Regions from separate parts of the Ancylobacter sp. WKF20 genome, predicted to be linked through region 3. Evidence: predicted binding sites of a transcription regulator. Region 3 holds the regulator's gene; each other region holds the start of a gene.

Region 1 (7,719 bases), 1.5 Mb from region 3:
CCGGGCTTGCGCCGGAGGAGACGGTGCCGCCCGCCGCCTCGATGCGCGCGGCGAGGAGCGCCGGGGCGGTCGCCTGGTCGAGCCGGATCACCGCGCCGCCGGCGGCGATGAGCTCGACGCCCTTTTCGAGCAGCGCCGGTTCAAGGATCTCCGCCACGCCCGCCAGCGCGTCGCGCACCGTGTTGGAGAGCTTGCGCCCGTCGATGAACAAAGAGGGGCGCCCCTCGCGCGGCACGATCGCCCAGGCGAGCGGCAGCGGGGTGAAGGACACGTCGGCGCCGCGGATGTTGAAGGTCCAGGCCACCGCGTGCGGGTCGGAGAGCACGAGGGCGTCGAGCTTCTGCTCAGCGAGGGCGGCGCGGATGCGGGCGAGCTTGCCCTCGGTCGTCTCGCCGGCGAGGGCCGGATCGCGCAGGGTGACGGCCCCGAGCGGGGCGGCCGGCCGATCGGCCCAGACGGCGTCGACCGGGTTGGAATCGACCGCGACCAGCGTCGCCCCGGCATTCGTCGCGGCGCGGCGCAGCTTGTCCAGACCGTCCACGGTGATCAGCCAGGGGTCGTAGCCGAGATGCGCGCCGGCGGCGAGGTTCTGCTCCAGCCAGCGCTCGGGCGTGGTCTCCGCCAGCGGCACGACGGTGAAGGAGGCGGTGTCGATCTGCTGTGCCGCCTGCAGCGTGTAGCGCCCGTCCACCACCAGCGCCGCCGCCTCGCGCAGCACCAGCGCGACACCGGCAGAGCCGGTGAAGCCGGTCAGCCAGGCGAGGCGCTCGTCGCAGGGCGGGACATATTCGTTCTGGTGCGCATCGGCGCGGGGAATGAGGAAGCCGTCGAGCCCGCGCCGTTCCAGCTCCGCCCGCAAAAGACGCAGGCGCTCCGTGCCGAGGCTCGGCGCGGCGGGGGCGGCGAAGGATTGCAGGCGGGCTTCATACATGATCGGCACTCTTCTGGACGGCACGCTTCTGGCGCTACGTGGCAGGCGAGGGACAGGGGTCAGTGACGGGAGGCGATGCCGCGGCCGGCGTCAAGCAGCGACTTGGCGCCGAAGGCGACGAACAGCACGCCGGTGACGCGGGTGATGATCCGCCCGTGGCGCTGGAACATGCGGCGCACCGGGGCAAGGCCGGCGGCCCAGATGAGGATGATGTCGGCGAGGATGAAGCCGACCAGCGCCGCCGCCAGCAATTGCGGCGCCGCGTCCCAGGTGAGGCCCGAGGCATAGCTCGCGGTCAGCGCGGTGAACATCGACACCGAAACCGGGTAGGCCTTCGGGTTGGTGAGGCCGAACAATATGCCGGTCATCAGCGGCCGGCGCGCGCCCACCGCGCCGTCGCCGCCCTCCCGCGCGCGGATCGCCTTGATGCCGAGATAGCAGAGGTAAAGCCCGCAGCCGATGCCGAGCAGGTCGAACAGGGTCGGCCCGAGCTGGTTAACACCGATGATGGCGGCGAGCGCGAGCGCCGACCAGAACAGGTCACCCACCAGATGGCCGCCGACAAAGCGCGCTCCCGCCGGGCGGCCATGCGCCGCCGCCAGCGAGAACAGCGCGAGGAAAGCAGGGCCGGGCATAAGCACGTATAAGGCGCCCGCGAGCGCGGTCATCAGGTAAAGGCCATAGGACATTGGGCAAGACCTTCGGGGACGACCGCTTGGGGAGGGCCGCTGGACGGATGGCGAGGTTTGCACCAGCATCAGGGGCAACGCGGGCGGCGTCAATCGCCGCGGCAGCAGAGGGGGATGCCGGTCATGGGATGATCCGGCCGGTGACGGTGCCGCGCAGCTCCGGAACGGCCTTGTGGCGCGTGCTGGGGCTGGCGCTCGCTTGGCTGGCGCTGCTCCCGCTGGGCCCGGCCCCAAGCCAGGCGCAGGCGCCGACGACCGCCGCGGCAGAGGTGCAGGCCGAGGCGCAGACCCCGCCGCCACTGCGGGTGGGCGCGACGCTGCTCAACATGCCCTGGGAATTCTACAATGCCGCTGGCGACATCATCGGCTTCGAGGCCGATCTCGTGCGGGCCATTGGCGACCAGCTCGGCCGACCGGTCGAGATCACCAACCTGCGTTTCGGGGAGCTGTTCGGGGCGGTGCAGGAGGGGCGGGTCGATATCGCCATCTCCTCGCTCAGCATCACGCCCGAGCGCCTGAAAGGCTTCGACTTCACCCAGCCCTACTACCGCACCACCCAGGCCGTGGCGGTCATGCGCCGCTCGCCGATCCGCTCCCTGGGCGATCTGAAGGACCGCAGGGTCAGCGTCATCGCGCAGACCACCAGCGATCAGTGGGTGAGCGCGAACCGCGCGCAGTACCGCATCGGCGACGTCCGCCATGTGCGCACGCTGGATGAAGGGCTCGCCGCGCTCAGCCGCCGCGAGGTCGATGCCCATATCGGCGACATGCCGGCGCTGCTCTACCGCCTGCTCGGGCGCAACGATCTCGCCGTGGTGGCGCGGCTCGGCACGGAAGAGAGCTATGGCCTGATGCTCGCCAAGGGCTCACCGCTCACCGAGCCGGTGAACGCCATCGTGTCCCGGCTGAAGATGGACGGCACGCTGGCGCGCATCCACCAGACCTGGTTCGGCAGCCCGCCGGAGCCCGGCTCGCCGGTGACGCAAGTTCTCCCCCGGCCCTAAAGGTGCTGCCCCGGCCCTGAGCGTGCCGTCGCCTGCGGAAAAAGCGGTGCAGAACCGCCAATTCGTCGCCGCCCTCGCCAAACGGGCATGGCGATGCCATTTTGTTCTTTCAATCTGTTCTTCCAAGAATCAAAAACCAATAATCAAACCATGACTGCGAGCGGGCCCTTGGCCGACCCCCGGAACCAGCCGCCGGACGATGATGCGTTCGATATTCCCTTCGACCTGCCGGCGCGTGTGGAGGCTCCCGCGCCGAAGCCGGGCGGCATTGCCGCGCGGGCATCGGCGCTGGCCAATCCCGGCCGGCCGGCGGCCAGCGGCGTCTATCTCGACGGGCTGAACCCCGAGCAGCGCGCCGCCGTGGAGGCGACGGAAGGCCCGGTGCTCGTGCTCGCCGGCGCCGGCACCGGCAAGACCCGCGTGCTCACCACCCGCATCGCCCACATCCTCTCGCTCGGCCGGGCCTGGCCCTCGCAGATCCTCGCCGTGACCTTCACCAACAAGGCCGCGCGCGAGATGAAGGAGCGCATCGGTGCCATGGTCGGCGAGCAGGTGGAGGGCATGCCGTGGCTCGGCACCTTCCACTCCATCGGTGTGCGCATGCTGCGCCGGCATTCGGAACTGGTGGGGCTGCGCTCCGGCTTCACCATTCTCGATACGGATGACCAGATCCGGCTGCTGAAGCAGTTGCTTCAGGCCGAGGCGATCGACGAGAAGCGCTGGCCGGCGCGTTTGCTCGCCAACACCATCGACGGCTGGAAGAATCGCGGCCTCTCGCCCGATCAAGTTTCGGCCGGCGAGGGTGCGGCCTTCGCCAATGGGCGCGGGCAGAAGCTCTATGCCGCCTATCAGGCGCGGCTGAAGGCGTTGAACGCGGTCGATTTCGGCGATCTGCTCTTGGAGAGCATCCGCCTGCTGCGCGAGAATCCGGACGTGCTGGCGGAGTACCACAAGCGCTTCCGCTACATCCTCGTCGACGAGTATCAGGACACCAACGTCGCGCAATATCTCTGGCTGCGCCTGCTGGCGCAGGGCTCGCGCAATGTCTGCTGCGTCGGTGACGACGACCAGTCGATCTATGGCTGGCGCGGCGCCGAGGTGGACAACATCCTGCGCTTCGAGAGCGATTTTCCCGGCGCCACCGTGGTGCGGCTGGAGCGCAATTACCGCTCCGACGGCCATATCCTCGGCGCCGCCGGCCACCTCATCGCCCATAATGAGGGCCGGCTCGGCAAGACGCTGTTCTCGGAAGGCCAGTCCGGCGAGAAGGTGACGGTGACGGGCGCCTGGGACAGCCAGGAAGAAGCCCGCGCCATTGGCGAGGAGATCGAGCAGCTCCAGCGCCAGGGCCATCCGCTCAACCAGGTCGCCATTCTCGTGCGCGCCTCGTTCCAGATGCGAGAGTTCGAAGACCGTTTCGTCACGCTCGGGCTGAACTACCGCGTGATTGGCGGCCCGCGCTTTTATGAGCGGGCGGAAATCCGCGACGCGCTGGCCTATCTGCGCGTCATCGCCTCGCCCTCCGACGACCTCGCCTTCGAGCGCATCGTCAATGTGCCCAAGCGCGGGCTGGGCGACGCGGCGCTGCGGCAGATCCACGACCATGCCCGCGCCGCGCAATTGCCGCTGGTCGAGGCGGCGCGCGAGCTTGTCGGCAGCGAGGAGCTGAAGCCCAAGGTGCGGCTCACTTTGCGCGACCTCGTCGGCGCCTTCGACCGCTGGCGCGAGCAGATGGCCACCCTGCCGCAGCATGAACTCGCCGAGATCGTTCTGGATGAGAGCGGCTACACCGAGATGTGGCAGAAGGACCGCTCGGCGGACGCGGCGGGCCGGCTCGACAACCTCAAGGAACTGGTGCGTTCCATGGAGGCGTTCGAGAACCTCGTCGGCTTCCTTGAGCACATCTCGCTGGTGATGGACGCGGAAGGCGCCGCCGGGCAGGACGCCGTCAACATCATGACGCTGCATTCGGCCAAGGGGCTGGAATTCGACACCGTGTTCCTGCCGGGCTGGGAGGAGGGCGTGTTCCCCAACCAGCGCGCGCTCGACGAGCAGGGCCGCGCGGGGCTGGAGGAGGAACGCCGCCTCGCCTATGTCGGCCTCACCCGTGCCCGCAAGCGCGCCAAGGTGTTCTTCGCCTCGAACCGGCGCATCCATGGGCTCTGGCAGTCCAGCGTGCCCTCGCGCTTCCTCGACGAATTGTCGGAGAAGGATGTGGAGGTGACGGAATCGCGCGGTGGTTCCGGCTGGGGCGGCGGGCAGGGCCAGGGGCGCTATGGCTATGGCCCGAGCCGCTTCGACGAGGCGCAGAGCTTCGGCTCGTCCTACTCGACGCCCGGCTGGCAGCGCGCGCAGAACGCGCAGAACGCAGCGCGCACGGGTGGCGGTAGCTTTGGCGGCGGCAGCTTTGGTGGCGCTTCCGGCGGGTCGTCCGGCGGCTTTACCGGAGGGCGGGATACGGGCGGCGCCGACAACCGCCCCACACGCTTCGCCGCCTCCACCGCGGCGCGCGGCACGCGCATCATCGAGGGCGAGCTGATCGCCAAATCCACCGGCACGCCGGCCCGCTTCGGCCTCGGCGAACGCGTGTTCCACCAGAAGTTCGGCTATGGCGAAGTGGTCGCGGTGGAGGGCAACAAGCTCACCGTCCAGTTCGACAAGGCTGGCGAGAAGAAGGTGGTGGACAGCTTCGTGCAGGCGGCGTGAGCGGCGCAGGGCCGTCCGGCTCTGGCATTCCCCCGCGCCCTCGCTTACAGAGCGCCATCCAGCCCGCGACGCGAGGAGTGCCATGCTCGAAGGATTGCCGCCCAACGGGGCCTCGCATGTGATGCGGCTCGACGCGCCGGAAGAGGCGGCGCGGACAATCGCGGAATTTCTCGGCGAGAGCTTCGATCCGGCGGAGGTGGCGACCAGCGCCTTCGAGATCGAGAATGTCGCGGAAGGCTCGGGCTGGGCGGTCGAGGTCTATTTCGGCGAGGAGCCGGACGAGGCGATGGTGCGCGAGCTGATCGCCATCGTCGCGCCGGATCTGGCGGACAGCGCGGTGTTCTCCACGCTGGAGAAGAAGGACTGGGTGGCCGCCTCGCTGGAAGGGCTGGCGCCGGTCGCCATCGGCCGCTTCCTCGTCCATGGCTCGCATGACCGGCATGTGGTCGGGCCCAACCATATCGGCATCGAGATCGAGGCGGCGCTGGCCTTCGGCACCGGCCATCACGGCACCACCAAGGGGTGCCTCGCCGCCATCGACGCCTTCGGCAAGAAGCGCCGGCCGTTCCGCACGCTCGACGTCGGCACCGGCACGGGCGTGCTCGCCATGGCGGCGGCGCGGCTGTTCCACACACCGGTGCTGGCCAGCGACATCGACCGCGTCGCGGTGGCGACCGCGCGGGCCAATGCGCGCGCCAACCATGCCGGGCCGGAGATCACATTCCTGCACGCGCCGGGGCTCGGCGCGGGCGCCTTCAAGCGCGGCGGGCCCTATGATCTGATCCTCGCCAACATCCTGCTGGCGCCGCTCAAGCTGATTGCCCGTCCGCTGGCGAAGCTGCTGGCGCCCGGCGGGCGGGTGGTGCTGTCGGGGCTGCTGCCGTCCCACGCCAATGCGGCGCTCGCGGCCTATCGCGCGCAGGGGCTGCGCCTCGTGCGCAAGCGCACCATCGAGGGCTGGGTGACACTGGAACTCGCCGCCGATGCGGGGCGCCCCCGCCGCGGGTGAGGGCTCCGCTCAGGCGGCCTGAAGGTTCACGACAGCCGGATCGGCATGTTGATCGGGCGGCCGAGGCCGTCGGGCAGCGGCAGCGCGCCATGCGCCGCCCGCATCAGCGCGAGGCGCTCCAGGACTTCGTCCGGGAAGGGCGAGACGCGGCGGCTGCCGGGCTCGACATGCTGGGCGATCTGCTCGCAGGTCGCCGCCGTCCAGCCTTCGCCGGCATGGTGCAGCTCCTGGAACAGGTGCATCCGCTTCTCGTCATAATTGATCAGCCGCAGCGTGACGCGCACCTGATGGCCGACCTGCAGCGACCGCTCGAAACGCTGATGCGCCTCCACGGTGAAGAAGGAGGCCGGCGCCCGGCTGGTCAGATGCGGGCCGAGGCCCACGAGGAACACAGCCTCGTCCACCGCCTGCTCGAACAGCAGGGTGTAATAGGTTGAATGCAAATGCCCGTTGTGGTCCACCCAGCCCGGCTCGACCGTCATGACGGACGAGACGAACGGCGCGAAGAACACGGGCTCGAAGTCGATCCCGTCCAGCATGACACGACCCCCGAGAAGCGAGCGACTTCTGCGCTGCCTTATTGACAAGCATTGTGCCGCCTTTCAGAGCAGTCGTCACCTGTCCTGATGGCGATTGAATGACTGAAATCTTGCGATCTCGCGGTTTTTGCGCTCCCTCGGGCGGATTCGCACGGTGCGCGCGTCTCGCGCCGCCGGACGATCGGGTGTAAGCCCTGCGCCAAAGGCCGGGCAGGGAGGATGACATGGCTGAGATGCTGGATGAGGGCCGCGCCGCGACGGCGGCGGATAAGGCAGAGGTCGCCGCGGTGATCGCCGAACTCGCCGGCCATTTCGGTGACCGCCTCGCGCTCGGCCGCGCCATCCGCGAGCAGCACGCCAACACCATCACCTGGCTCGCCAATGAGGCGCCGGATGCGGTGGTGTTCGTCGAGAGCACCGAGGAAGTGCAGCGCGTCGTGCGGGCCTGCGCCAAGGCGGGCGTGCCGGTCATTCCCTTCGGCACCGGCTCCTCGCTGGAGGGGCAGGTGAACGCCCCGCGCGGCGGCATCTCCATCGACCTCTCGCGCATGAACCGCGTGCTGTCGGTTCACCCGGAAGACCTCGACTGCGTGGTCGAGCCGGGCGTGACGCGCAAGCAGCTCAACGAGCATCTGCGCGATGCCGGCCTGTTCTTCCCCATCGACCCCGGCGCGGATGCCTCGCTCGGCGGCATGGCCTCGACCCGCGCCTCCGGCACCAATGCGGTGCGCTACGGCACGATGAAGGACAATGTCATCGCGCTCACCGCCGTGCTGGCCAATGGCGAGGTCATCACCACCGCGCGCCGGGCCAAGAAGTCGGCGGCGGGCTATGACCTCAC
Region 2 (7,719 bases), 180 kb from region 3:
CGTGAGGCGCCGGCACGGGAGGCCACCCGTTAGGGCGGGGGCAAAGGGCGCGCGGGCTTCCGCTCGCCCGGCCCGGCGCCTACTCCGCCGCGCTACGGGACTTGAGCGGGCGGCGGGCCAGCACTTCGGCGAGGAAGCGGCCGGTGTGGCTGCGTTCGGTCTTGGCGATCACCTCGGGCGGGCCGGCCGCGACGATCTCGCCGCCGCCATCGCCCCCCTCAGGGCCGAGGTCGAGCACCCAGTCGGCGGTCTTGATAACCTCGAGATTGTGCTCGATCACCACCACCGTATTGCCCTGCTCGACCAGCTCGTGCAGCACTTCCAAGAGCTTGGCGACATCGTGGAAGTGCAGGCCAGTGGTCGGCTCGTCGAGGATATAGAGCGTGCGCCCCGTGGCCCGGCGCGACAGCTCCTTGGAGAGCTTGACGCGCTGCGCCTCGCCGCCGGACAGCGTGTTCGCCTGTTGGCCGACCTTGATATAGTCGAGGCCGACTCGCGAAAGCGTCTCCAGCTTCTCGCGCACCGCAGGCACCGCCTTGAAAAACTCGGCACCTTCCTCGACCGTCATGTCAAGAACGTCAGCTATCGACTTGTTCTTGAACGTGACTTCGAGCGTTTCACGGTTATAGCGCTTGCCCTTGCAGACGTCGCAGGTGACGTAAACGTCCGGCAAAAAGTGCATCTCGATCTTGATGACGCCATCGCCCTGGCAGGCCTCGCAGCGCCCGCCCTTCACGTTGAAGGAGAAGCGGCCGGGGCCGTAGCCGCGCGCCTTCGCCTCCGGCAGGCCGGCGAACCATTCGCGGATCGGCGTGAAGGCGCCGGTATAGGTCGCGGGATTCGAACGCGGCGTGCGGCCGATCGGCGACTGGTCGATGTCGATGACCTTGTCGAGATGCTCCAGCCCTTCCAGCCCGTCATGCGCCAGCGGCGGCTCGGAGGCGCCATTGAGCCGGCGCGCAACCGCCTTGTAGAGCGTGTCGACCAGCAGCGTCGACTTGCCGCCGCCCGACACGCCGGTGACGGCGGTGAACAGGCCGAGCGGGATCTCCGCCGTGACGTTCTTCAGGTTGTTGGCGCGGGCATTGACCACGCGAAGCAGCCGCTTGCGGTCCGGCTTGCGGCGCTTGGGCACCGGCACGGTGAGCGCGCCGGTGAGATATTTGCCCGTCAGTGAGTTCGGGTTGGCGAGGATTTCCTGTGGCGTGCCCTGCGCGACAATGCGTCCGCCGTGCACGCCGGCGCCCGGCCCGACATCCACGACGTAATCGGCGGCAAGGATGGCGTCCTCGTCATGCTCGACCACGATCACCGTGTTGCCGAGGTCGCGCAGCCGGCGCAGCGTGCCGAGCAGGCGTTCATTGTCGCGCTGGTGCAGGCCGATGGAGGGCTCGTCCAGCACATAGAGCACACCGGTGAGCCCCGAGCCGATTTGCGAGGCGAGGCGGATGCGCTGGCTCTCGCCGCCGGACAGCGTGCCGGAAGCGCGCGCCAAAGTGAGATAATCCAGTCCCACATCGAGCAGGAAGGCGAGGCGCTCGCGAATCTCCTTGAGAATGCGGACGGCGATCTCGTTCTGCTTGTCGGAAAGCTGGCCGGGCAGGGTGCCGAACCACTCCAGCGCCGCGCGCACGGAAAGCTGCGCGGCGTTGCCGATGTGGCTGCCGGCGATCTTCACCGCCAGCGCCTCGGGCTTCAACCGGAAGCCATTACAGGCGGCGCAGGGCACGGCGGAGAAATATTTGCCGATTTCCTCGCGCGCCCAGTCGCTCTCGGTCTCGCGCCAGCGGCGCTCGAGATTGGTGACGATGCCTTCGAAGGTCTTCGCGGTCTCATAGGCCCGCATGCCATCGTCATAGACAAAGCGGATCAACTCGGACCCGGAGCCGTGCAGGATGACCTGCTGCGCCTTCTCCGGCAGGTCGGCCCATTTGGTGGTCAGCTTGAAGCCGTAATGGCGGGCGAGCGCGTCGAGCGTCTGGCCGTAATAGGGCGACGAGGACTTCGCCCAGGGCGCGATGGCGCCTTGCTTGAGGCTGCGCGTGCGGTCCGGCACGATGAGTTCGGGGTCGATCTTGCTCTCATGGCCGAGGCCATCGCAGACCGGACAGGCGCCGAAGGGGTTGTTGAAGGAGAATAGCCGCGGCTCGATCTCGGGAATGGTGAAACCGGAGACCGGGCAGGCGAATTTCTCCGAGAAGATGATGCGGCGTGCCTCGCCGCCCTCGTCCTTCTCGTCGGCGAATTCGATCACCGCGATGCCGTCGGCGAGGCCGAGCGCGGTCTCGAAAGAATCGGCGAGGCGGCTGGCGATGTCGCCGCGCACGACGAGACGATCCACCACCACGTCGATGTCGTGCTTGAACTTCTTGTCGAGCGCCGGCGCCTCGGCGATCTCGTGGAACTGGCCGTCGATCTTGACGCGCTGGAAGCCCTTCTTCTGGAAGTCCGCCAGTTCCTTTCGGTATTCGCCCTTGCGCCCGCGCACCACGGGCGCAAGCAGGAACAGCCGCGTCTTTTCCGGCAGAGCGAGCACGCGGTCGACCATCTGGCTGACCGTCTGGCTCTCGATCGGCAGGCCAGTGGCCGGCGAATAGGGCACGCCGACGCGCGCCCAGAGAAGGCGCATATAGTCGTAGATCTCGGTGACGGTGCCGACGGTCGAGCGCGGATTCTTCGAGGTGGTCTTCTGCTCGATGGAGATGGCCGGCGATAGGCCGTCGATCTGGTCGACGTCCGGCTTCTGCATCATCTCCAGGAACTGGCGCGCATAGGCCGAGAGGCTCTCGACATAGCGGCGCTGGCCTTCGGCGTAGATCGTGTCGAAAGCGAGCGACGACTTGCCCGAGCCGGACAACCCGGTGAACACCACCAGGCTGTCGCGCGGGATCTCCAGATCCACATTCTTGAGATTATGCTCGCGCGCCCCGCGAATGATGATCGAACGGGCGTCGCGGCGCGGAAGATCCACGCGGTCCTTCATTCCGGTCTCTTTATCGACGGGCAGTGCCAAAACAGGTTCGCTGGGGCGGCCGCCCGTCCCGGCACGGATCAGAAGCCGATGCCCCGCATGGCGAGGGCCGCGACCGCCACGGCGGCGATGAGCCCGCCGGTTACGGCGAGAAGCGCGCGGCGGATCAACGCCTGACGGGCGTCCTCGGCCTGCAGGGCAATGGCGGTGGCGCGGGCGCGCCGGCGATTACGCACGTCGGTCATGATGGGAAAGCTCCCTGGCAATCACGGGGCTTAACATAATGCGGCTCCGGCCGGCTGCAATGTGCGACTCGTCGTCTTGCGTCAGACTAGCCACAATGCTAGGAACATAACAAGAACAATCGCGACGCTGGTACGGCGGACGGGGAGCGGTGCCCGGTCTTGCGGCAGTCGCAACCGGGCAGTGGCATGTGGAAAGGCGCGCGGGCGGGGGCGCAGGCGCGGCAGGGATGGGCTACTATGCCCGCTTCAAGGCGCGCGCGCTCCGCCGCGGGCGTCCGATAGACTCTCGGAGGACGACATGGCGGGCAGCGTCAACAAGGTTATTCTGATCGGCAATCTCGGCCGCGACCCGGAAGTGCGCACCTTCCAGAATGGCGGGCGGGTCTGCAACCTGCGCATCGCCACCTCCGAGACCTGGCGCGACAAGGCCTCCGGCGAGCGCAGGGAGCGCACCGAGTGGCACAGCGTGGTGATCTTCAACGAGAACCTGCTGAAGGTCGCCGAGCAGTATCTGCGCAAGGGCACCAAGGTTTATATCGAAGGCCAGCTGGAGACCCGCAAGGCGACCGACCAGAATGGCGGCGAGCGCTATTTCACGGAAGTTGTGCTGCGCGCCTATCGCGGCGAACTGACCATTCTCGACAGCCGCGGCAGTGGCGGCGGCGAGGGCGGCGGTGACGATTACAGCGCCGGCGGCAGCGATTTCGGTTCGGGCGGCGGCTATTCCGGTGGTGCGTCCTTTGGCGGCGGCGGTTCGCGTGCGAGCGTCGGCGGCGGATCCTTCGGCAATGACCGCAAGCCGGCCCCGGCGAGCGGCGGCGGCAAGTTTGGCGGCGATCTCGACGACGACATCCCGTTCTGAGGTGCGGCGCCAGGTTAAGGCCGGCGCGACACAGCCACCCTGCGCGGCTCAAGAAGCTGCGCGGATCACGGCATAGGCGGGGAGCGGCGCGGCAGGTGCAGGACTGACAGGGCGGCGGCTTTTGCCAAGCCTCCGGCTCCTGTGGTGCCTAGAGGCTTTCTCCCCGGTTTCGCCCAGAGGCGTCCCGGTGGGGGACCCGCCTTTATCGGCGAGGATACTAAGGGCCAAGTGCTCCGCCGCTCGGGCTCCCGCGCGCGTCAGCTGGGAAAGGCGGCGCGGATGCCGTCGATGACAAACTGCACCGCCAGCGCCGTCAGCACCACGCCGAGCAGGCGCGAGAGGATGGCGTTACCGGTGACGCCCAGCAGCCGGTTCACCCCACCGGCGGCGAGATAGACCAGCAGGCAGCTCGCGATCACCAGGAGGGTGATGACGAACAGCGCCGCCAGCCGGGCGGGATCGCCATGCGCCTCGCCGGCCAGCAGCAGCATGGCGGTGATGGCGCCGGGCCCCGCCATGAGCGGGATCGCCAGCGGGAACACCGCCATCATACGCAGCGCCTGTTCGCGCGCCGTGGCGGCGCTGGAATCGATGGTGCGCTCGGTGCGCCGGCCGAACACCATCTCGAAGGAAATGGTGAAAAGCAGCAGCCCGCCGGCAATGCGGAAGGCCGGCAGGGTAATGCCGAGCGCATGCAGCAGCGGCGCGCCGACCAGCCCGAAAAACACCAGAATGGCCAGCGCGATGGCCGAGGAGCGCCAGGCCACCAGCCGCCGCTCGGCCGGCGACAGATCATGCGTCACCGCCAGGAAAAGCGGCGCGAGGCCAATGGGATCGATCACCACCAGCATGGTGACGGCGGCAGAGAAGACGTAGTCGAGCATGGAGCCCCCCCGGTACCGCCCACTGTGCCGACATGGGGCCGTTGTGCAAGGGGAACGGCGCGGGAGATGCGGCTGCGGCGGCAGCAGGCGGAGCGAGGGCGGCGCCATGCCTTGCCGCCGGCGCAAAGCTGGAGGCCGGAAGAGGTCCTGCGGCTGGGAAGGCGGGTAGGGACGATCGGCCTACCGAGAAGCGGCGTCAGAGGATCCGCCGGCCGTTTGGCGGGTACGTGTTGCGAGCCTGCCGTGGCAGTGGCTGACGCGCCCCTCGGCGGCGGCGTTTTCAGAGACGGGGAGCGGAATTGGGTGCGGCAGCCCCGACGACGATGGTTCGCGCGCCCCGAGCGGGCACCATCGGCGTGCGGCCTTGACCAAATCGGCGTGGGCGTCGCTCTCGGGGCTGGCAGGTTGCCGCCCTGGCGGTCTCCGCGGCGCCGGGCGGACCGGCGTTCGCGCCTGCCGGTTTCTCCGGTCCGGGACGCGCTAAAACGCGCGTAAATGCCCCGGTTTGGCCATGATCTCCACAGTTTCTCAAAACGCCCGCATAACACATTGAAAGTGAAACGCTTTTCGCGCGATTGAAACGCGCGCAAAGCTGGCGTTGGCGGCCGGAATCGGCTAGACAATCCTACCTGTTCGGCAACTACGGAAAGTGGTTCCTTGTCCGATTCCGATACGACAAAGCCGGAGGGCGGCGGCCCTACGGACATCCGGCCCGTCTCCATCACGGAAGAACTTTCGCGTAGCTATCTCGACTACGCGATGAGCGTCATCGTTTCGCGCGCGCTGCCTGATGTGCGCGACGGGTTGAAGCCGGTGCATCGGCGCATCCTGTTCTCGATGCGCGAGAACAACTACACGCCCGAGCGGCCCTACAACAAATCCGCCCGCGTCACCGGCGACACGATGGGTAAGTACCATCCGCACGGCAACCTGGCGATTTATGACGCGCTGGTGCGCCTGGCGCAGGACTTCTCGTTGCGTCTGCCGCTGATCGACGGCCAGGGCAATTTCGGCTCCGTGGATGGTGATCCGCCGGCGGCCGAACGCTACACCGAGGTGCGCCTCGCCAAGTCGGCGATGGCGCTGCTGGACGATCTCGACAAGGACACGGTCGACTTTCAGGCCAACTATGACGGGCGCGAGCAGGAGCCGACCGTGCTCCCCGCGCGGTTGCCGAACCTGCTGGTCAATGGTGCGGGCGGCATCGCCGTCGGCATGGCGACCAACATCCCCCCGCATAATCTCGGCGAGGTGGTGGATGCCTGTATCGCGCTGATCGACGATCCCTCGCTCGATGTCGAGAAGCTGCTGGACTATATCCACGGGCCGGATTTCCCCACCGGCGCGCTGATCCTCGGCCGCAGCGGTATTCGCCAGGCCTATCTGACCGGGCGCGGCTCGGTGGTGATGCGCTCGCGCGCCACGATCGAGGAAATCCGCAAGGACCGCGACGCCATCATCGTCACCGAGATCCCGTATCAGGTGAACAAGGCGACGATGATCGAGCGCATCGCCGAGCTGGTGCGCGAGAAGCGGCTGGAAGGCATCGCCGAGATCCGCGACGAATCCTCCCGCGAGGGGATGCGCGTCGTGTTCGAGATCAAGCGCGACGCCCAGGCCGAGGTGGTGCTGAACAACCTCTACCGCATGACCTCGCTGCAGACCTCCTTCGGCGCCAACATGGTGGCGCTGAACGGCGGCAAGCCGGCGCTGATGAACCTGCTCGATCTGCTGACCGCTTTCGTCGCCTTCCGCGAGGATGTGGTTAGCCGGCGAACGAAGTTCCTTCTGCGCAAGGCGCGCGATCGGGCGCATGTGTTGGTGGGCCTTGCCATCGCCGTCGCCAATATCGACGAGATCATCCACACGATCCGCACCTCGCCCGATCCGGCGAGTGCGCGCGAGGCGCTGATGACGCGCGACTGGCCGGCGCTCGACGTCGCCCCGCTGATCGCGCTGATCGACGATCCGCGCCACCGGCTCGGCCCGGACAACACTTACCGGCTGTCCTTCGAGCAGGCGCGCGCCATCCTCGACCTGCGTCTGCAGCGCCTCACCGCGCTCGGCCGCGACGAGGTGGCGGACGAGCTCGACAAGATCGCCGTGGAGATCCGCGAATATCTCGACATTCTCGCCAGCCGAGAGCGCATCCGCACCATCGTCAAGGACGAACTCCTTGCGGTGAAAGCGGAATTCGGCACGCCGCGGAAGACCGAGATTATCGAGGCGGAAGGCGATTTCGAGGATGAAGACCTCATCGCCCGCGAGGACATGGTCGTCACCGTCTCCCATGCGGGCTATGTGAAGCGTGTGCCGCTCTCGACCTATCGGGCGCAGCGGCGCGGCGGCAAGGGCCGCTCGGCGATGCAGACGCGCGACGAGGATTTCGTCACCCGCCTGTTCGTCGCCTCGACCCACGCGCCGGTGCTGTTCTTCTCGTCGAAGGGCCAGGTCTACAAGCTGAAGGTGTGGCGCCTCCCCATCGCCGCCCCGCAGGCGCGCGGCAAGGCGCTGGTGAACATCCTGCCGCTAACCGAAGGCGAGCGCATCACCTCCATCATGGCGCTGCCGGACGAGGAGACGTGGAGCCGGCTACAGATCATGTTCGCCACCACGGGCGGCACGGTCCGGCGCAACGAGCTGTCCGACTTCACCAATGTGAATCGTAACGGCAAGATCGCCATGAAGCTGGAGGAGGGCGAGGCCATCGCCGACGTCCAGCTCTGCACCGAGCAGGACGACGTGCTGCTCACCAGT
Region 3 (7,719 bases):
CCCGGGCCCGCCTATCCCGGCGGTTTCGATTTCGGCCGGCTGGCCTGGCTGGAAGGGATCGGCGCCACCGGATTCGCGCTCGGCAAGGTAGCGGTTGTGCCGGCCACCGCTCCGCCTCCGGCTGGTCTTTCCGTCAGCGCCTGGCTTGCGGCCACGCGGGCGACGATTGCCGACCGCATCCGCGCGGCGCTGCTGCCGCCGGGAGCCTCGGCGCAGACGCAGGGCGATGCGGCGATCGCTGTCGCCCTGGTGACGGGGCTGCGCGACGGGGTGCCGGAGAGCATCGAGGAGAGCATGCGGGTGGCCGGCCTCTCGCATGTCCTGTCCATCTCCGGCCTGCACATGGCGCTGGTGGCGACGGGCATGTTCTTTCTGGTGCGGGCGCTGCTGGCGCTCTCGCCGGCGCTGGCGCTGCGCTACCCGATCAAGAACTGGGCGGCGGTGCCGGCCGCGCTGGCGGCGACCTTTTATCTCGTGCTGTCCGGCGGCGAGGTGGCGACGCAGCGCGCCTATCTGATGACGCTCATCGTGCTCGCCGGCGTCGCTCTCGGCCGGCCCGCGCTGACGCTCCGTACCCTGGCGGTTGCCGCCCTGCTGCTGCTGGCGCTCACACCCTGGGCGGTGCTCGATCCCGGCGCGCAGATGTCCTTTGCCGCAACGCTGGCGCTGGTCGCCGCCTATGCGCATTGGGGACGACAGGTGGCCGAACTGCCGGGCGCGCGGCTGGGCTGTCTGCATCGGCCGGCGGTCTATATCGCCGCGCTGGTGCTGACATCGCTGGCGGCGGGCCTCGCGACCGCGCCCTTCGCCGCCTATCACTTCCAGCGCCTCGCGCCGCTGAGCCTCATCGCCAATCTCGGGGCGATGCCGATTGCCTCCTTCATCATCATGCCGGCGGGGTTGGCGGGGGCGCTGCTCATTCCGTTCGGCTGGGACGCGCCGGCCTGGCATGTGATGGGCTGGGGCATCGGGCGGATGGTCGACATCTCCCGCGCCGTCGCCGCCGTGCCCGGTGCCGATCGCGGCCTGCCGGCGCTGCCGCTGGCGAGTCTCGTACTGTTCGCGCTGGCGCTCACCGCCCTCTGCCTATTGCGCAGCCGGCTGGTGCTTGTGGCGCCCGTGCTGGCGCTGGCCGGGCTTGCGCTGGCGCCGCTGCGCGAGCGGCCGGACATACTGGTCGACCGCGAGGGGCGGACGGTGGCGGTGCGCCAGAGCGACGGGCGGCTGACGCTGATGGGCGACCGTGATCGCGGCCTAGCCGGCCGCTTCGTCGTCGAGCAATGGCTCAGCGCCGAGGGTGAGCGCACGCGCCTCGCGGACCCGACCCTGACGCAGGCGGCGCGCTGCGATCCGCTGGGCTGCACGCTGCAAACGGCGGGCGGCGAGATTATCGCGCTGTCGCGCCACCGCGACTCATTGGAGGAGGACTGCCGGCGCGTGGCGCTGCTGATCACCACCGAGGCGCCGCCCAAGGATTGCGCGGCGCAGGTGCTGCGCATCGACCCACGACGGCAGACCTCGGCGCTGGCGTTGTATCGCGAGGCGGTCGGGCCGGAGCCCGCGGTGCGGGTCGGGCTCACCGGCTTTGCTGATGCCGAAGATGGTATCACTGACGATGAAGATGGGGGCGGGGGCGGCGCGGTCGGCGCTGCTGTCGAGGGCGGCGCGGAGATGACGGCGCCGGCTGCTGCGCCAAGCGCGGCGGGACGGGTGGCGCAGGCTCCTGCGCCAAGCGAGGTGGGGCGGGCTGCGCCTCCTCCCGTACAGAACGCGGCGGCGATGGGTGCAGATGCTTCTCTGGATGCGCGCGCCCAAGCGACTCTTCAGCGAGACGCCCCCATAGGCAACCTGGAGAGCGCTCGCACCGATGGCTCCAGCGCTACGTTGCCTGACGAGCGAACACCTTGGCTCACGGGTGCGCCATCGCCGACGGTGACCGAGAAGACCCCATCCGCCGGCGCGCCGCCAGACGACGCGACATACGGGGTGAAGACACCCGGCGCCGTGTCGCCGATCACAACCGGCGTGGCCGATGCCCGTGAGCCCCAGCCTTCCGAGGTGGTTCTGTCCCCCTCGTCGCGCGCGACGGCTCCTGAACTGCCCACCGCACATCCACCAGAACTGAGACCCAAGGTCGTCTGGCGGGTGGTCGACTCGCGCCCGCCGGATGGCGCCAGGCCGTGGTTGCCGGCAGCACCATCCGTCACGCCGGAAAGACGCAACGGCTCCAGTGTTGCCGATCCGCGGGCCGCGCCCGGAAGCGCGACCATCCCCGCTCAGTAGCGCCGGAACAGCGCGACGAGCCGGCCCTGAATCTGCACCCGGTCGGGTCCGAAAATGCGGGTCTCATAGGCCGGGTTGGCGGCTTCCAGCGCGATGGACGCGCCCTTGCGGCGCAGGCGCTTCAGCGTAGCGTCCTCGTCGTCGATCAGCGCCACCACGATGTCGCCGGTGCTGGCGGTATCGGATTTGCGGATCAGCGCGAGGTCGCCATCGAAGATGCCGGCCTCGATCATCGAATCACCACGCACCTCAAGGGCGAAATGCTCGCCGCCCGAAAGCATTTCCGGCGGCATGTTGATCGTGCTGTCGGGCGACTGGATGGCGGAGATGGGTGAGCCGGCGGCGATGCGGCCGACGATGGGGATCGCTACCGGGCGGCGGGAATCCTCCTCCACCGCGGCGGAGGGCAGCTTCACCCGGCCGAGGCTGCCTTCGATCACATTGGGGGCGAAGGCGCCACGCGCGGGGCGGGCCTGCGCGTCCTCCGGCAGGCGGAGCACTTCGAGCGCGCGGGCCCGGTTGGGCAGGCGGCGGATGAAGCCGCGCTCTTCCAGCGCCGTGATCAGGCGGTGAATGCCCGATTTCGACCGCAGATCGAGCGCCTCCTTCATTTCCTCGAAAGAGGGGGGCACGCCGTCCCGTTTCAGGCGTTCGTCGATGAAGAGCAGCAGCTCGTGCTGTTTGCGGGTGAGCATCGATCCCGATCCGTCTGTAGGGTGCCCGAGGGCCGTTAAGCGAAACAAATCACGAACAAACACTATCCGTTCTTTGTGTGTTCCACAACGGGGAATTCTCACCCTGCCGCAACTCTGGCGCGCGACGGGCAGGTCGGCTATCTGTATGCAATGGCCCAGATATTGCCTAATGCCTATGCATAGTCCTGCGTGCAGCACGAAAGGCGCGAGTCGTGATCGGAACCATAGCTGACATTCTCGCCGCCCACCGCGCGGGGCGGGCCCGGCCGGCGGAAACGGTGGCGCGGGCACGGGCGCTCATCGTGGCGCATGGCGATCCGGCGGTGTTCATGGCGCTGGTCGACGATGCCGGCATCGCGGCCCAGCTCGCGCGGCTCGAGGGCGCCGATCCCGCCCAGATGCCGCTCTACGGCGTGCCCTTCGCGGTGAAGGACAATATCGACGTCGCCGGCCTGCCGACCACCTGCGCCTGCCCAGACTACGCCTATCCCGCCACGCGCGACGCGGCGGCCGTGGCGCGGCTGCGCCGGGCGGGGGCGATTGTTCTCGGCAAGACGAATCTCGATCAGTTCGCCACCGGGCTCAATGGCACGCGCTCGCCCTATGGCACGCCGCGCAACGCCGTGCGCGATGATCTGGTGCCGGGGGGGTCCAGCTCTGGCTCGGCGGTTGCGGTCGCGGCGGGGCTGGTCGCCTTTGCGCTGGGGACGGACACGGCTGGTTCCGGCCGCGTGCCGGCCGGGCTGAACAATATCGTCGGCCTCAAACCCAGTCTCGGCCTTGTCTCGACACGCGGCGTCGTGCCGGCCTGCCGCTCGCTGGACTGCGTGTCGGTCTTCGCGCTCACGGTGGAAGACGCGCTGCTGGCGACCTCCGTCATGGCCGGGGCGGACGAGGATGATCCCTATTCGCGCGTCCTGCCGCTGGGAGGTCTCGCCGGCTTTCCGGCCGGCCCGACGCTCGCCGTGCCGCGCGCGCAGGATCTCGTGACCTTTGGCGACCGCGCCTCGGAGGCGGGGTTCCGGCGCGCCGCCGAGCGCATGGCGCGGCTGGGCGCGCGGCTGGTCGAGATCGACCTCACGCCGTTCTTCGAGACGGCGCGGCTGCTCTATGAGGGGCCTTGGGTGGCGGAGCGCTACGCGGCGGTCGGCGCCTTTCTCGAATCGCGGCCCGCGTCGGTGCATCCGGTGGTCGCCGGCATCATCGAGCAGGGCCGCCATTTCAGCGCCGTCGAGGCGTTTCGCGGCCAGTACCGGCTGGCGGAGCTGAAGGCGCAGGCGCGGGCGGCGCTCGCCGGCATCGACGCGCTGATGGTGCCGACCATGCCGACCGTGTTCACGGTCGCGCAGATGCTGGCCGAGCCGGTGCGCTGCAACAGCCAGCTCGGCGTCTACACGAATTTCGTCAACTTGCTCGACATGTGCGGCCTCGCCGTGCCGGCAGAGATTCGCGCCGATGGCGCCCCGGCGGGCATCACTTTGCTGGCGCCGGCGGGGCAGGACGCGCATCTGGCCGCGCTTGGTGCCGCCTTCCATCGTGATACCGGGCTGACGCTCGGCGCGACCGGGGCCGCTCATCCGCCGGCCTTGGCGGCCGTTCCGGCTCCGGCGCCGGGCTATGTGGCGGTCGCCCTGTTCGGGGCGCATTTGTCCGGCCTGCCGCTCAATGGCGAGCTGGTGGAGTCCGGCGGTTTGTTCATCCGCGAGGCGCGGACCAGCCCGGATTATCGCCTCTTCCTGCTGCCGGAGGGCCGGGTGCGCCGGCCCGGCCTGCTGCGCGGCGCCGCGGGCTCCGGGACGCGCATCGCCTGTGAGGTCTGGGCGCTGCCGGAAGCCGCTTTCGGGCGACTGGTGGCCGGCATTCCCGCGCCCCTTGGCATCGCCACGGTGACGCTCGAGGACGGCACGGCGGTCAAGGGCTTCGCCATGGAGGCGGCCGCTGCACCGGCGGCGCGTGACATCACCAGCTTCGGCGGCTGGCGCGCCTTTCTGGCGGATGAGGCGGCAAAGCGCGGGGCTCTGGCGCCGGCGGGCTAAGAGGTCGAATCAGCCGGTGCCCGTAAGTGCCTGAGATCAAACGGTCTGAGCGTATTGCTCATAGGCGTCGTGGACGATGGTGATGTGCGAGCGCATGGCGGCTGCCGCCGCTTCCCGCTCGCCCCGCAGCACGGCCGTTACCACCCGGTCATGCTCGCGATGGGACAGGGCGAGGCGGCCGAGCGCGTGGAACTGGGCGCGCCGGAAGGGCGAGAGGCGCCGCCGCGTGCCGACGGTGATTTCCACCAGATAGTCGTTATGGCTGCCGGCATAGAGCGCGGCGTGGAACTGCTCATTCGCCTCGCGATAGGCGGGGAAGTCGCCCGCGCGCATCATGTCGCCCATGCTCTGGTGAAGCTGGTCGAGCTGCCGGCGCTCCGCCGGGGTCATGGCCAGCGCCGCGAGGCCGGCGCACAGCGCCTCCAGCTCCGCCATGACGTCGAACATGTCCTGCAGCCGCTCAAGGCTGGGGCGTGCGACCACGGCGCCGCGATGCGGGCGGGCATCGACCAGGCCGGAGGCGGCGAGCTCGCGCAGCGCCTCGCGCACCGGCGTGCGGGACACGCCGAATCGGGCGGCCAGCACCGTTTCGTCCAGCGCCGTGCCGGGGGGCAGGCGGCCGCGGGTGATCTCGTCGGCAAGCTGGAGCCGCAATTCCTCGGCGCGGGTCACCCGCTTGCGGGCCTCGGAGAGGGGGCCGGCGACCGGCGGAATCACGGCGAGAGACATCGTGCTCAACAACCCGAAGGACGAACGCGCCACGCACGAGTAGCGAGGCGAGGCGGCGAGGCTAGCATGATGCGCCCGGTCCGTCGCGCGGCGCGCGGCATCATCCTTCGTCGGGATCGGCGATGACGCTCACATGCGCCGCCACGACCTTCCAGCCCTCGGGCGTGCGCATCCAGGTCTGCATCTGCCGGCCGACACGGCCGGGCATGGTCTCGCGTCGGAACAGAGTGGACGCCACCGCCATGTCGCGGCCATAGGTGGTGATGACGGTCTTATCCAGCGTCCGCTCCAGCCCATGCGGCGAGCGGGCCTTGCGGAAGGCGCGGATCGCCTCGATGCCGTAGAGATTCTCGCCATTGCCATAGCGAATGGTGGTCGGATCGGCCCAGAACAGCGCGTCGAGCCCGGCGACATCGTTGCTCACCAGCGCCTGCTCATAGCGGTCGAAGGCGGCTTCCACCTCCACCTTCACGTCGGGAAGATTGATGTCCATCGCCAGCCCCCAGCTTGATGTCCAGAACACAGGCTGCGGCTCGCGGGGTCAATCCTCGAGCGGCAGAATCTCGCAGGGCTCGCCCGCCTTCGCCGCCGGCGCGTGCGGCTGGCGCACCAGCAGCACGTCGGCGCGGGCGAGCACGGAGAGCATGGAGCTGTCCTGCACCGGCAGCGGGCGCACCAGCGGCAGGCCGTCCTGATCCCCGACGATCTGCGCCCGCTGGAAATCCATGCGCATCTCGTTGGCCCTGATGTCGGTGGCGAGGCGGGCGGGCTTGAGCGGCACGCAGGGTGGCACTTCAATTCCCTGTAGCGCCTTCAGAAGCGGCACGAGATAGAGCAGGGCGCAGACATGGGCGGAGACCGGGTTGCCGGGCAGGCCAAGCACATGGCTGACGGATGCCGCATGGGCGTAGGTGCCGAACATCAGCGGCTTGCCCGGGCGCAGCGCGACCTTGTGGACATCGAGCGCCACGCCCTGCGCGGTCAGCGCTGGGGCGACGAGGTCGTGGTCGCCCACCGAGGCGCCGCCCGTCGTCACCAGCACATCGAAGCCGGCGGCGAGCGCCGAACTCACGCCCGCCTGTGTCGCCGCCATGTCATCCGGCAGGATGCCGAAATCCGTCACCTCGGCCCCCGCCGCGCGGGCGAGCGCGCCGACCGAATAGATGTTGGAGAGGATCACCTGATGCGCGCCCGCGCCCGCACCGGGGCGCACCAGTTCGTCGCCGGTGGAAAGAAGGCCCACGCGCGGGCGTCGGTACACGCTGAGCTCGGCTATATCCGCCGAGGCGGCGAGCGCGAGGTCGCGGGCCCGCAGCCGGTGGCCGGGGGCGAGCAACGCCTCGCCGCTGGCGAAATCGCCACCGGCGCGGCGTATATGGCGTCCGGGCGTCGCCGCCTCGCGAATGGCGACCCGATTACCCTCGCGCAGCGTGTCCTCCTGGATCACCACGGCGTCGGCCCCGATGGGCATCACCGCGCCGGTGAAGATGCGCACCGTTGTGCCGGGCAACACCTCGTCCGGGAAGGGCCGTCCGGCCGCCGATTCGCCGATCAAGGTGAGGGTAGCCGGCAGTTCGGCCGCGTCCTGCGCCCGCACGGCATAGCCGTCCATGGCCGAGACATCGGCGCCGGGCGTGGTGCGATGGGCGATGAGCGGTTCGGCCAGCACCCGGCCGGCGGCGTCCATGAGCGGCACGCGCTCGGTCGGCAGGGGAGCGGCGGAAGCGAGCAGGCGCGCCAGCGCCTCTTCAACCGGCATCAGCGCCATGGCGTGTTCCCCTTGTTCAGTCGGCCTGCCAATGCCCGGAGCGGCCGCCGGATTTCTCCAGCAGCCGGATCGCCTCGATCCGCATGCCCCGGTCCACCGCCTTGGCCATGTCGTAGACGGTGAGGCAGGCGACGGAGACAGCGGTGAGTGCTTCCATTTCCACGCCGGTCTGGCCGCTGGTGCGCACCGTGGCCCGCACCCGCAAACC
Region 4 (7,719 bases), 2.1 Mb from region 3:
AGAACACCTCGTAGCGCAGGCGCTGGGCGCGGCGCACATCGGCCGCCGTCACCGCGAGGCGCACTTCCAGCGCGCCGATGCGCCCGAGCACCACCGGCCCGCCGGGCGAGCGGCTCTCGCGGTGGCGCAGGCCCGAATAGGAACGCAGCGCCGGCATGAAGCGGGAGGGGTCGAGCGCCGCCGGCACGAGGCGCAGCGGGGCGGGGGTCGACGGGGTGGAGGTTGAAGCGGCACGAGCGGGGCGCAGCGGCCGCAGCAGCGCCGGGGCGAGCACGGAGGGGCGGAGGAAAGCGGGCTTCAGCAGCGCCCGCAGGACCGAGGCGGCGGTGGCAGGCGCCGTTTCGACAGTCGCGTCGGCCAGCATCTCGGTCATCACAATCCCCCGGCTCCGGTCGATTATATCGATCCCCCGAGAAGAATCACATCTCTAGGACGCGCATGTGACAGGCGGCGGGCGTGGCGGGTCGGCCTGGCACCGTCCGCCCCGGGCCATTCCCGCCAGATGTCCGCCGCCTCCCCCTCCGCAGGCGTCATCCCGGCCGGAGCGAAGCGGAGAGCCGGGATCGTCGGGGGGCTTTCGCGGCGCGCGATCCCGGCTCGGCCTTCGGCCGTCCGGGATGACGTTTGAGTTTCAGTACGCCGTCATCCCCGGGCTTGACCCGGGGATCCACGTCTTTGGCGGCGTGCGGCGGCGGGGAGTCGTGGATGGCCGGGTCAAGCCCGGCCATGACGTCGTTAGGGTTGGGCGCCGCGTGGCTTGTCCGGGAAACGGTTTGGCCGCGCCCTTCTGCCGCGCCCGGCACGACGCAGGCCGTCGAGCTACCCCCTCCGCAGGCAGTCATCCCGGCCGCAGCGAAGCGGAGAGCCGGGATCGTTGGGGCATAGGTGGGGCACGATTCTGGCTCGGCGCGCGATCCCGTACCTGCGAGCGATCCCGGCTCGGCCGTTGGCCGTCCGGGATGACGTTGACCTTCAGCACGCCGTCATCCCCGGGCTTGACCCGGGGATCCACGTCTTTGGCGGCGTGCGGCGGGGAGTCGTGGATGGCCGGGTCAAGCCCGGCCATGACGTCGTTAGGGTGGGCGCCGCGTGGCTTGTCCGGGAAACGGTTTGGCCGCGCCCTTCTGCCGCGACCGGCACGATGCTGGCCGGCCATGTGCCTCTGCCGCGCCCGGCAGGACGCAGGCCGTCGAGCTACCCGTCCGCAGGTCGTCATCCCGGCCGGAGCGAAGCGGAGAGCCGGGATCGTTCGGGGGCTTCGGCGGGACACGATCCCGGCTCGGCGCGCGATCCCGTACCTGCGAGCGATCCCGGCTCGGCCGTTGGCCGTCCGGGATGACGCCTTTGCCCCTCACGCGTCCCTCCACATTCGCGCCCGTCATCCCCGGGCTTAACCCGGGGATCCACGTCTTTTCGATGCGTGCGGCGGCCGGGAGTCGTGGATGGCCGGGTCAAGCCCGGCCATGACGTCGTTAAGGTGTGTCGCGACCTCCGCTTTCTCGAAGCGTGGGTGCCACAACCCCGTCGGTTCGCCAGCCCCCCGCCCCCTCACGCCGCCGCGGCGGCGCGGTCGGCGGCGGAGCGGTAGGCGAGGGCTTCGGCGATCTGGGTGCGCCCGACGCTCTCGGCGCCGGCGAGGTCGGCCAGCGTGCGGGCGACGCGCAGCACGCGGTGATAGCCGCGCGCCGAGAGCCGCATCAGCCGGGCGGCGTCCGCCAGCAAAGCCGCGCCCGCCTCGTCCGGGGCGGCGATCTCCTCGAGGATCGGCCCGCTCGCCTCGGCATTGGTCGACAGGTCCGGGCGGCCGAGCGCGCGGAAGCGGGCGCGCTGGGCCTGCCGCGCCGCGCTCACGCGGGCGGCGACCGCCGCGCTCGGCTCGGAAGGGCCCGGCCGCACCAGATCAATCGCCGCCACGGCGGGCACGTCGAGATGCAGGTCGATGCGGTCGAGGAAGGGGCCGGAGAGCCGGTCCTGATACTCGCTGGCGCAGCGCGGCCCGCGCCGGCAGGTATGGCCGGGCTCGCCCGCGCGCCCGCAGCGGCAGGGATTCATCGCGGCGATGAGCTGGAAGCGGGCGGGATAGGCGATGCGGTGATTGGCGCGGGCGATCACCGCCTCGCCGGTCTCCAGCGGCTGGCGCAGCGAATCCAGCACGACGGGGGCGAATTCCGGCAGCTCGTCGAGGAACAGCACGCCATTATGGGCAAGCGAGACCTCGCCCGGCCGCGCCCGCATGCCGCCGCCCACCATGGCGGCCATGCTGGCGGAATGATGCGGGGCGCGGAACGGGCGGCGATTGGTGAGCGCGCCGCCCTGCAGGGCGCCGGCCACCGAGGCGATCATCGAGACCTCCAGCAGCTCGGCCGGGCCGAGCGGGGGCAGGATGGAGGGCAGGCGCTGCGCCAGCATCGACTTGCCGGCGCCCGGCGGGCCGCAGAGCAGGAGATTGTGCCGGCCGGCGGCGGCGATCTCGAGCGCCCGCTTGGCGGTTTCCTGCCCCTTCACCTCGGCGAGGTCCGGCAGCGCGGCGTTGCCGCCCTCAAGCCGGGGCTCGGGCCGGCCGAGCAGCTGGCGGCCGCTGAAATGATTGACCAGCTGCATGAGCGAGGCCGGCGCCAGCACCGGCATGTCCGGGCTCGCCCAGGCGGCTTCCGCCCCGCAGGCTTCCGGGCAGATGAGGCCGTGGCCGCGCGCATTGGCGCCGATGGCGGCGGGCAGCACGCCGGCGACCGGGGCGATGCGGCCATCGAGCGCGAGCTCGCCGACCACGGTAAAGCCGTCCAGCGCGTCGGTGCCGATGGCGCCGATGGCGGCCATGAGGCCGAGCGCGATGGGCAGGTCGTAATGGCTGCCTTCCTTCGGCAAGTCGGCTGGGGCGAGGTTCACCGTGATGCGCCGGGCGGGCAGGGCGAGGCCCGAGGCGATGAGCGCGGCGCGCACCCGCTCCTTGGCTTCGGTCACTGCCTTGTCGGCCAGACCGACCAGATTAAAGGCCGGCAGGCCGGGGCTCACCTGAACTTGAACATCGACCGGGCGCGCCTCGACGCCTTCGAAAGCCACCGTCGCCACGCGCTGGACCATGCCGCGCCCCCGTCGCCCTTGCGCCGTTTTGAGGCGCCCCAAGGGAAATCTAGCGGTTTTACCCTACCGGTCAAGAACATTTAGGGAACACGTTATGGCGCCCATGAGGCGGGTGCGGCGTGTGATCGTGCCTTAGTGATAGAAAAATTCTATCAAGGCACGGAACACCCGAATTGATTTCGTTTCAACGACATAGGAATGTCTGTTTGGAAAATTCTAAAAGAAGGCCCGGGAGAAGATGCCGCATTACGAACCCTGGAGCGAGGAGCGCGCCCGCACGGTGATCGAGGAGTTCTCGCACCTCGAAGGTCCCCTCATGCCCATGCTTCATGCGGTGCAGGAGACGTTTGGCCATGTGCCGGACGCCATCGTGCCCATGCTCGCCGAGAAGCTCAACGTCTCGCGCGCCGAAGTGCACGGCGTCGTGACGTTCTACCATGATTTCCGCCATGAGCCGGCCGGTCGCCACGTGCTGAAGATCTGCCGCGCCGAGGCGTGCCAGGCCGCCGGCGGCGACGCGCTCACCGCCCATGCCGAGCACAAGCTCGGCTGCAAGCTCGGCGAGACCACGGCCGATGGCCGCGTCACCGTCGAGCCCATCTATTGCCTCGGCCTGTGCGCCACGGCTCCCTCGGCCATGCTGGACGGCAAGATCGTCGCGCGGCTGAACGAGCGCCGGCTCGATGCCCTGATCCTGGAGGCGCAGTCGTGACCCTTCGCATCTACGTTCCCAAGGACGCCTGCGCCATCGCCTGCGGCGCCGACGAGGTGGTCGAGGCCATCCAGGCCGCGGCGCTCGCCCGCCGCCAGCCGGTCGAGATAATCCGCAATGGCTCGCGCGGCATGCTGTGGCTGGAGCCGCTGGTCGAGGTGGTGACCCCGGAAGGCCGCATCGGCTACGGCCCGGTCGGCGCCGAGGATGTCGAGAGCCTGTTCGCCGCCGGCTTCCAGGAAGGCGGCGCGCATGCGCTGCGCATCGGCAAGCCGGAAGAGCACCCCTTCATGGCCAAGCAGACGCGCCTCACCTTCGCGCGCTGCGGCATCATCGACCCGGCCTCCTACAGCGATTACCGCGCCCATGGCGGCTATAAGGGCCTCGAGCGCGCTCTGGCCCTCGGCCCGGTGGAGATCATCGAGGAAGTCAAGAAGTCGGGCCTGCGCGGGCGCGGCGGCGCGGGCTTTCCGACCGCCATCAAGTGGAAGACCGTGGCGGACGCCAAGGCCGACCGCAAGTACATCGTCTGCAACGCCGACGAGGGCGATTCCGGCACCTTCGCCGACCGCATGATCATGGAAGGCGACCCCTTCGAGCTGATCGAGGGCATGACAATCGCCGGCATCGCGGTGGGCGCCACCAAGGGCTATGTCTACACCCGCTCGGAATATCCCCACGCCATCTGGGCGATGGAGAAGGCGATCGCCGCCGCCCGCGCCCATGGCATGCTCGGCGTGAACATCGCCGGCTCGCAGTACAGCTTCGACATGGAAGTGCGCATGGGCGCCGGCGCCTATGTGTGCGGCGAGGAGACGGCGCTGCTCGACAGCCTGGAAGGCAAGCGCGGCACGGTGCGCGCCAAGCCCCCGCTGCCGGCGCATAAGGGCCTGTTCCAGAAGCCGACCGTCATCAACAACGTGCTCTCGCTGACCGCCGTGCCGCATATCCTGGCCGATGGCGGCGAGTTCTACGCCAATTTCGGCATGGGCCGCTCGCGCGGCACGATGCCGATCCAGATCGCCGGCAACATCAAGTATGGCGGCCTGTTCGAGACCGCCTTCGGCATTCCGCTCGGCGAGCTGATCAACGACATCGGCGGCGGCACCGCGACCGGCAAGCCGGTCAAGGCGGCGCAGGTCGGTGGCCCGCTCGGCGCCTATGTGCCGACCTGGCAGTTCGACCTGCCCTTCGATTACGAGGCCTTCGCCGCGAAGGACGCGCTGATCGGCCATGGCGGCATCGTCGTGTTCGACGAGGATGCCGACATGAAGAAGATGGCGCGCTTCGCCATGGAGTTCTGCTCCGTGGAGAGCTGCGGCAAGTGCACCCCCTGCCGCATCGGCTCGACGCGCGGCGTCGAACTGATGGACCGCATCATTGCCGGCGAGCGCGTCGAGGCCAACCTCGCGACGCTCACCGATCTCTGCCAGACCATGAAGCTTGGATCGCTTTGCGCCCTTGGCGGGTTTACCCCGTATCCGGTGCTGAGCGCGATGACCCATTTCCCCGAGGAATTTGGCGCCCCGCGCCGCCTCGAAGCCGCTGAATGAGGACGCTGCACATGTCACTCGTCCATGAGATCGACTACGGTACGCCCGCCCCCAAGACCGACAAGATGGTCACGCTGACCATTGACGGGATGGAAGTGACGGTGCCGGAAGGCACCTCCATCATGCGCGCGGCGATGGAAATGGGGACGCAGATCCCCAAGCTCTGCGCCACCGACTCGCTGGAGGCCTTCGGCTCCTGCCGCCTCTGCCTGATCGAGATCGAGGGCCGCAACGGCACCCCGGCCTCCTGCACCACGCCGGTGGCGCCGGGCATCAAGGTCCACACCCAGACCCCGCGCCTCGCGCAGCTGCGCAAGGGCGTGATGGAGCTGTACATCTCCGACCACCCGCTGGACTGCCTGACCTGCGCCGCCAATGGCGACTGCGAGCTGCAGGACATGGCCGGCGCGGTCGGCCTGCGCGAGGTGCGCTACGGCATGGAGGGCAAGAACCACTTCGCCCCCACCTCCGAGCTCGTCATGCCGAAGGACGAGTCGAACCCGTACTTCACCTATGACCCGGCCAAGTGCATCGTCTGCAATCGCTGCGTGCGCGCCTGCGAGGAAGTTCAGGGCACCTTCGCGCTGACCATTTCCGGCCGTGGCTTCGACAGCCGCGTGTCGCCCGGCCAGTCGGAAGCGTTCCTCACCTCCGAGTGCGTGTCCTGCGGCGCCTGCGTGCAGGCCTGCCCGACCGCCACCCTCTCCGAGAAGCGCCTGATCGATATCGGCACGCCCGAGCATTCGGTGGTGACGACCTGCGCCTATTGCGGCGTCGGCTGCACCTTCAAGGCGGAAATGCGCGGCCAGGAAGTGGTCCGCATGGTGCCCTGGAAGGACGGCAAGGCCAATCGCGGCCATAGCTGCGTCAAGGGCCGCTTCGCCTGGGGTTACGCGACCCATCAGGACCGCATCCTGAAGCCGATGATCCGCGCCAAGGTCACCGACCCGTGGCGTGAAGTCTCGTGGGAAGAGGCGATCTCCCACACCGCCTCCGAGCTGAAGCGCATCCAGGACGCCTATGGCCGCAAGTCGGTCGGCGGCATCACCTCCTCGCGCTGCACCAATGAGGAAGCCTATCTCGTCCAGAAGATCATCCGCGCCGGCTTCGGCACCAACAATGTCGACACCTGCGCCCGCGTCTGCCACTCGCCGACCGGCTATGGCCTGAATCAGGCGTTCGGCACCTCGGCAGGCACGCAGGACTTCGACTCGGTCGAGGATTCCGACGTCATCCTCGTGATCGGCGCCAACCCGACCGACGGCCACCCGGTGTTCGGCTCGCGCATGAAGAAGCGCCTGCGCCAGGGTGCCAAGCTGATCGTCGTCGATCCGCGCCGCATCGACCTGGTGCGCTCGCCCCACATCACCGCCGACTTCCACCTGCCGCTGCAGCCGGGCACCAACGTCGCCGTCGTCACCTCGCTCGCCCATGTCGTGGTGACCGAGGGCCTGGTGAACGAGGAATATGTCCGCCAGTTCTGCGACTGGGAGGAATTCCAGGATTGGGCCGAGTTCGTCGCCGACAAGCGCCACTCGCCCGAGGAAGTCGAGAAGCTCTCCGGCGTTCCGGCCGAGCTGATCCGCGGCGCGGCCCGGCTCTACGCCACCGGCGGCAATGCGGCGATCTATTACGGCCTCGGCGTCACCGAGCACTCGCAGGGCTCGACCACCGTCATGGCCATCGCGAACCTCGCCATGGCGACCGGCAATATCGGCCGTCGCGGCGTCGGCGTGAACCCGCTGCGCGGCCAGAACAACGTGCAGGGCTCGTGCGACATGGGCTCGTTCCCGCATGAGCTGCCGGGCTACCGCCACATCTCCGACGACGCGACCCGCGCCACCTTCGAGGCGATGTGGGGCCGTCCGCTCGACGCCGAGCCGGGCCTGCGCATCCCGAACATGCTGGACGCCGCCGTCGACGGCACCTTCAAGGCGATCTACATCCAGGGCGAGGACATCCTCCAGTCCGACCCGGACACCCACCACGTCGCCTCGGGCCTCGCGGCCATGGAGCTGGTGATCGTGCAGGACCTGTTCCTGAACGAGACCGCCAACTACGCCCATGTCTTCCTGCCGGGCTGCACCTTCCTCGAGAAGGACGGCACCTTCACCAATGCCGAGCGCCGCATCCAGCTCGTGCGCAAGGTGATGGCGCCGAAGAATGGCTATGGCGACTGGGAAGTGACGCAGATGCTGGCCAAGGCCATCGGCCTTGACTGGAACTACACCCATCCCTCGCAGATCATGGACGAGATCGCCGCGCTGACCCCGACCTTCGCCGGTGTCTCCTTCAAGCGCCTCGACGAGATGGGCTCGGTCCAGTGGCCGTGCAACGACGCCAACCCCGAGGGCATGCCGATCATGCACATCA

Evidence for each region. The regulator LexA, encoded in region 3, represses DNA repair genes until DNA is damaged. The targets are predictions, from matches to a motif close to TGTTCNNNNTGTGTTCNG.
Region 1: a site for LexA is predicted at 2,716-2,733, ahead of AncyloWKF20_RS13240 (UvrD-helicase domain-containing protein). Genes of this name have one in related genera too.
Region 2: a site for LexA is predicted at 3,317-3,334, ahead of ssb (single-stranded DNA-binding protein). Genes of this name have one in related genera too.
Region 4: a site for LexA is predicted at 3,154-3,171, ahead of AncyloWKF20_RS16190 (YifB family Mg chelatase-like AAA ATPase). Genes of this name have one in related genera too.

The regions. Positions count from the first base shown of each region.
Region 1 covers NZ_CP121679.1:2,850,882-2,858,600, reverse strand. Annotated here, with positions in the region: gene AncyloWKF20_RS13255 (aminopeptidase P family protein) at 1-931, opposite strand, end outside; gene AncyloWKF20_RS13250 (LysE family translocator) at 991-1,566, opposite strand; gene AncyloWKF20_RS13245 (ABC transporter substrate-binding protein) at 1,749-2,624, shown strand; gene AncyloWKF20_RS13240 (UvrD-helicase domain-containing protein) at 2,793-5,330, shown strand; gene AncyloWKF20_RS13235 (50S ribosomal protein L11 methyltransferase) at 5,413-6,339, shown strand; gene AncyloWKF20_RS13230 (thioesterase family protein) at 6,366-6,878, opposite strand; gene AncyloWKF20_RS13225 (FAD-linked oxidase C-terminal domain-containing protein) at 7,112-7,719, shown strand, end outside.
Region 2 covers NZ_CP121679.1:1,187,657-1,195,375, forward strand. Annotated here, with positions in the region: gene AncyloWKF20_RS05380 (COX15/CtaA family protein) at 1-33, shown strand, start outside; gene uvrA (excinuclease ABC subunit UvrA) at 80-2,983, opposite strand; gene AncyloWKF20_RS05390 (hypothetical protein) at 3,052-3,216, opposite strand; gene ssb (single-stranded DNA-binding protein) at 3,515-4,078, shown strand; gene AncyloWKF20_RS05400 (MarC family protein) at 4,336-4,962, opposite strand; gene gyrA (DNA gyrase subunit A) at 5,620-7,719, shown strand, end outside.
Region 3 covers NZ_CP121679.1:1,364,122-1,371,840, reverse strand. Annotated here, with positions in the region: gene AncyloWKF20_RS06275 (ComEC/Rec2 family competence protein) at 1-2,283, shown strand, start outside; gene lexA (transcriptional repressor LexA) at 2,277-2,978, opposite strand; gene atzF (allophanate hydrolase) at 3,191-5,014, shown strand; gene AncyloWKF20_RS06260 (GntR family transcriptional regulator) at 5,051-5,743, opposite strand; gene hpxZ (oxalurate catabolism protein HpxZ) at 5,844-6,236, opposite strand; gene glp (gephyrin-like molybdotransferase Glp) at 6,285-7,511, opposite strand; gene moaC (cyclic pyranopterin monophosphate synthase MoaC) at 7,528-7,719, opposite strand, start outside.
Region 4 covers NZ_CP121679.1:3,507,132-3,514,850, forward strand. Annotated here, with positions in the region: gene AncyloWKF20_RS16185 (GNAT family N-acyltransferase) at 1-373, opposite strand, end outside; gene AncyloWKF20_RS16190 (YifB family Mg chelatase-like AAA ATPase) at 1,549-3,081, opposite strand; gene AncyloWKF20_RS16195 (formate dehydrogenase subunit gamma) at 3,320-3,793, shown strand; gene AncyloWKF20_RS16200 (NADH-quinone oxidoreductase subunit NuoF) at 3,790-5,346, shown strand; gene fdhF (formate dehydrogenase subunit alpha) at 5,358-7,719, shown strand, end outside.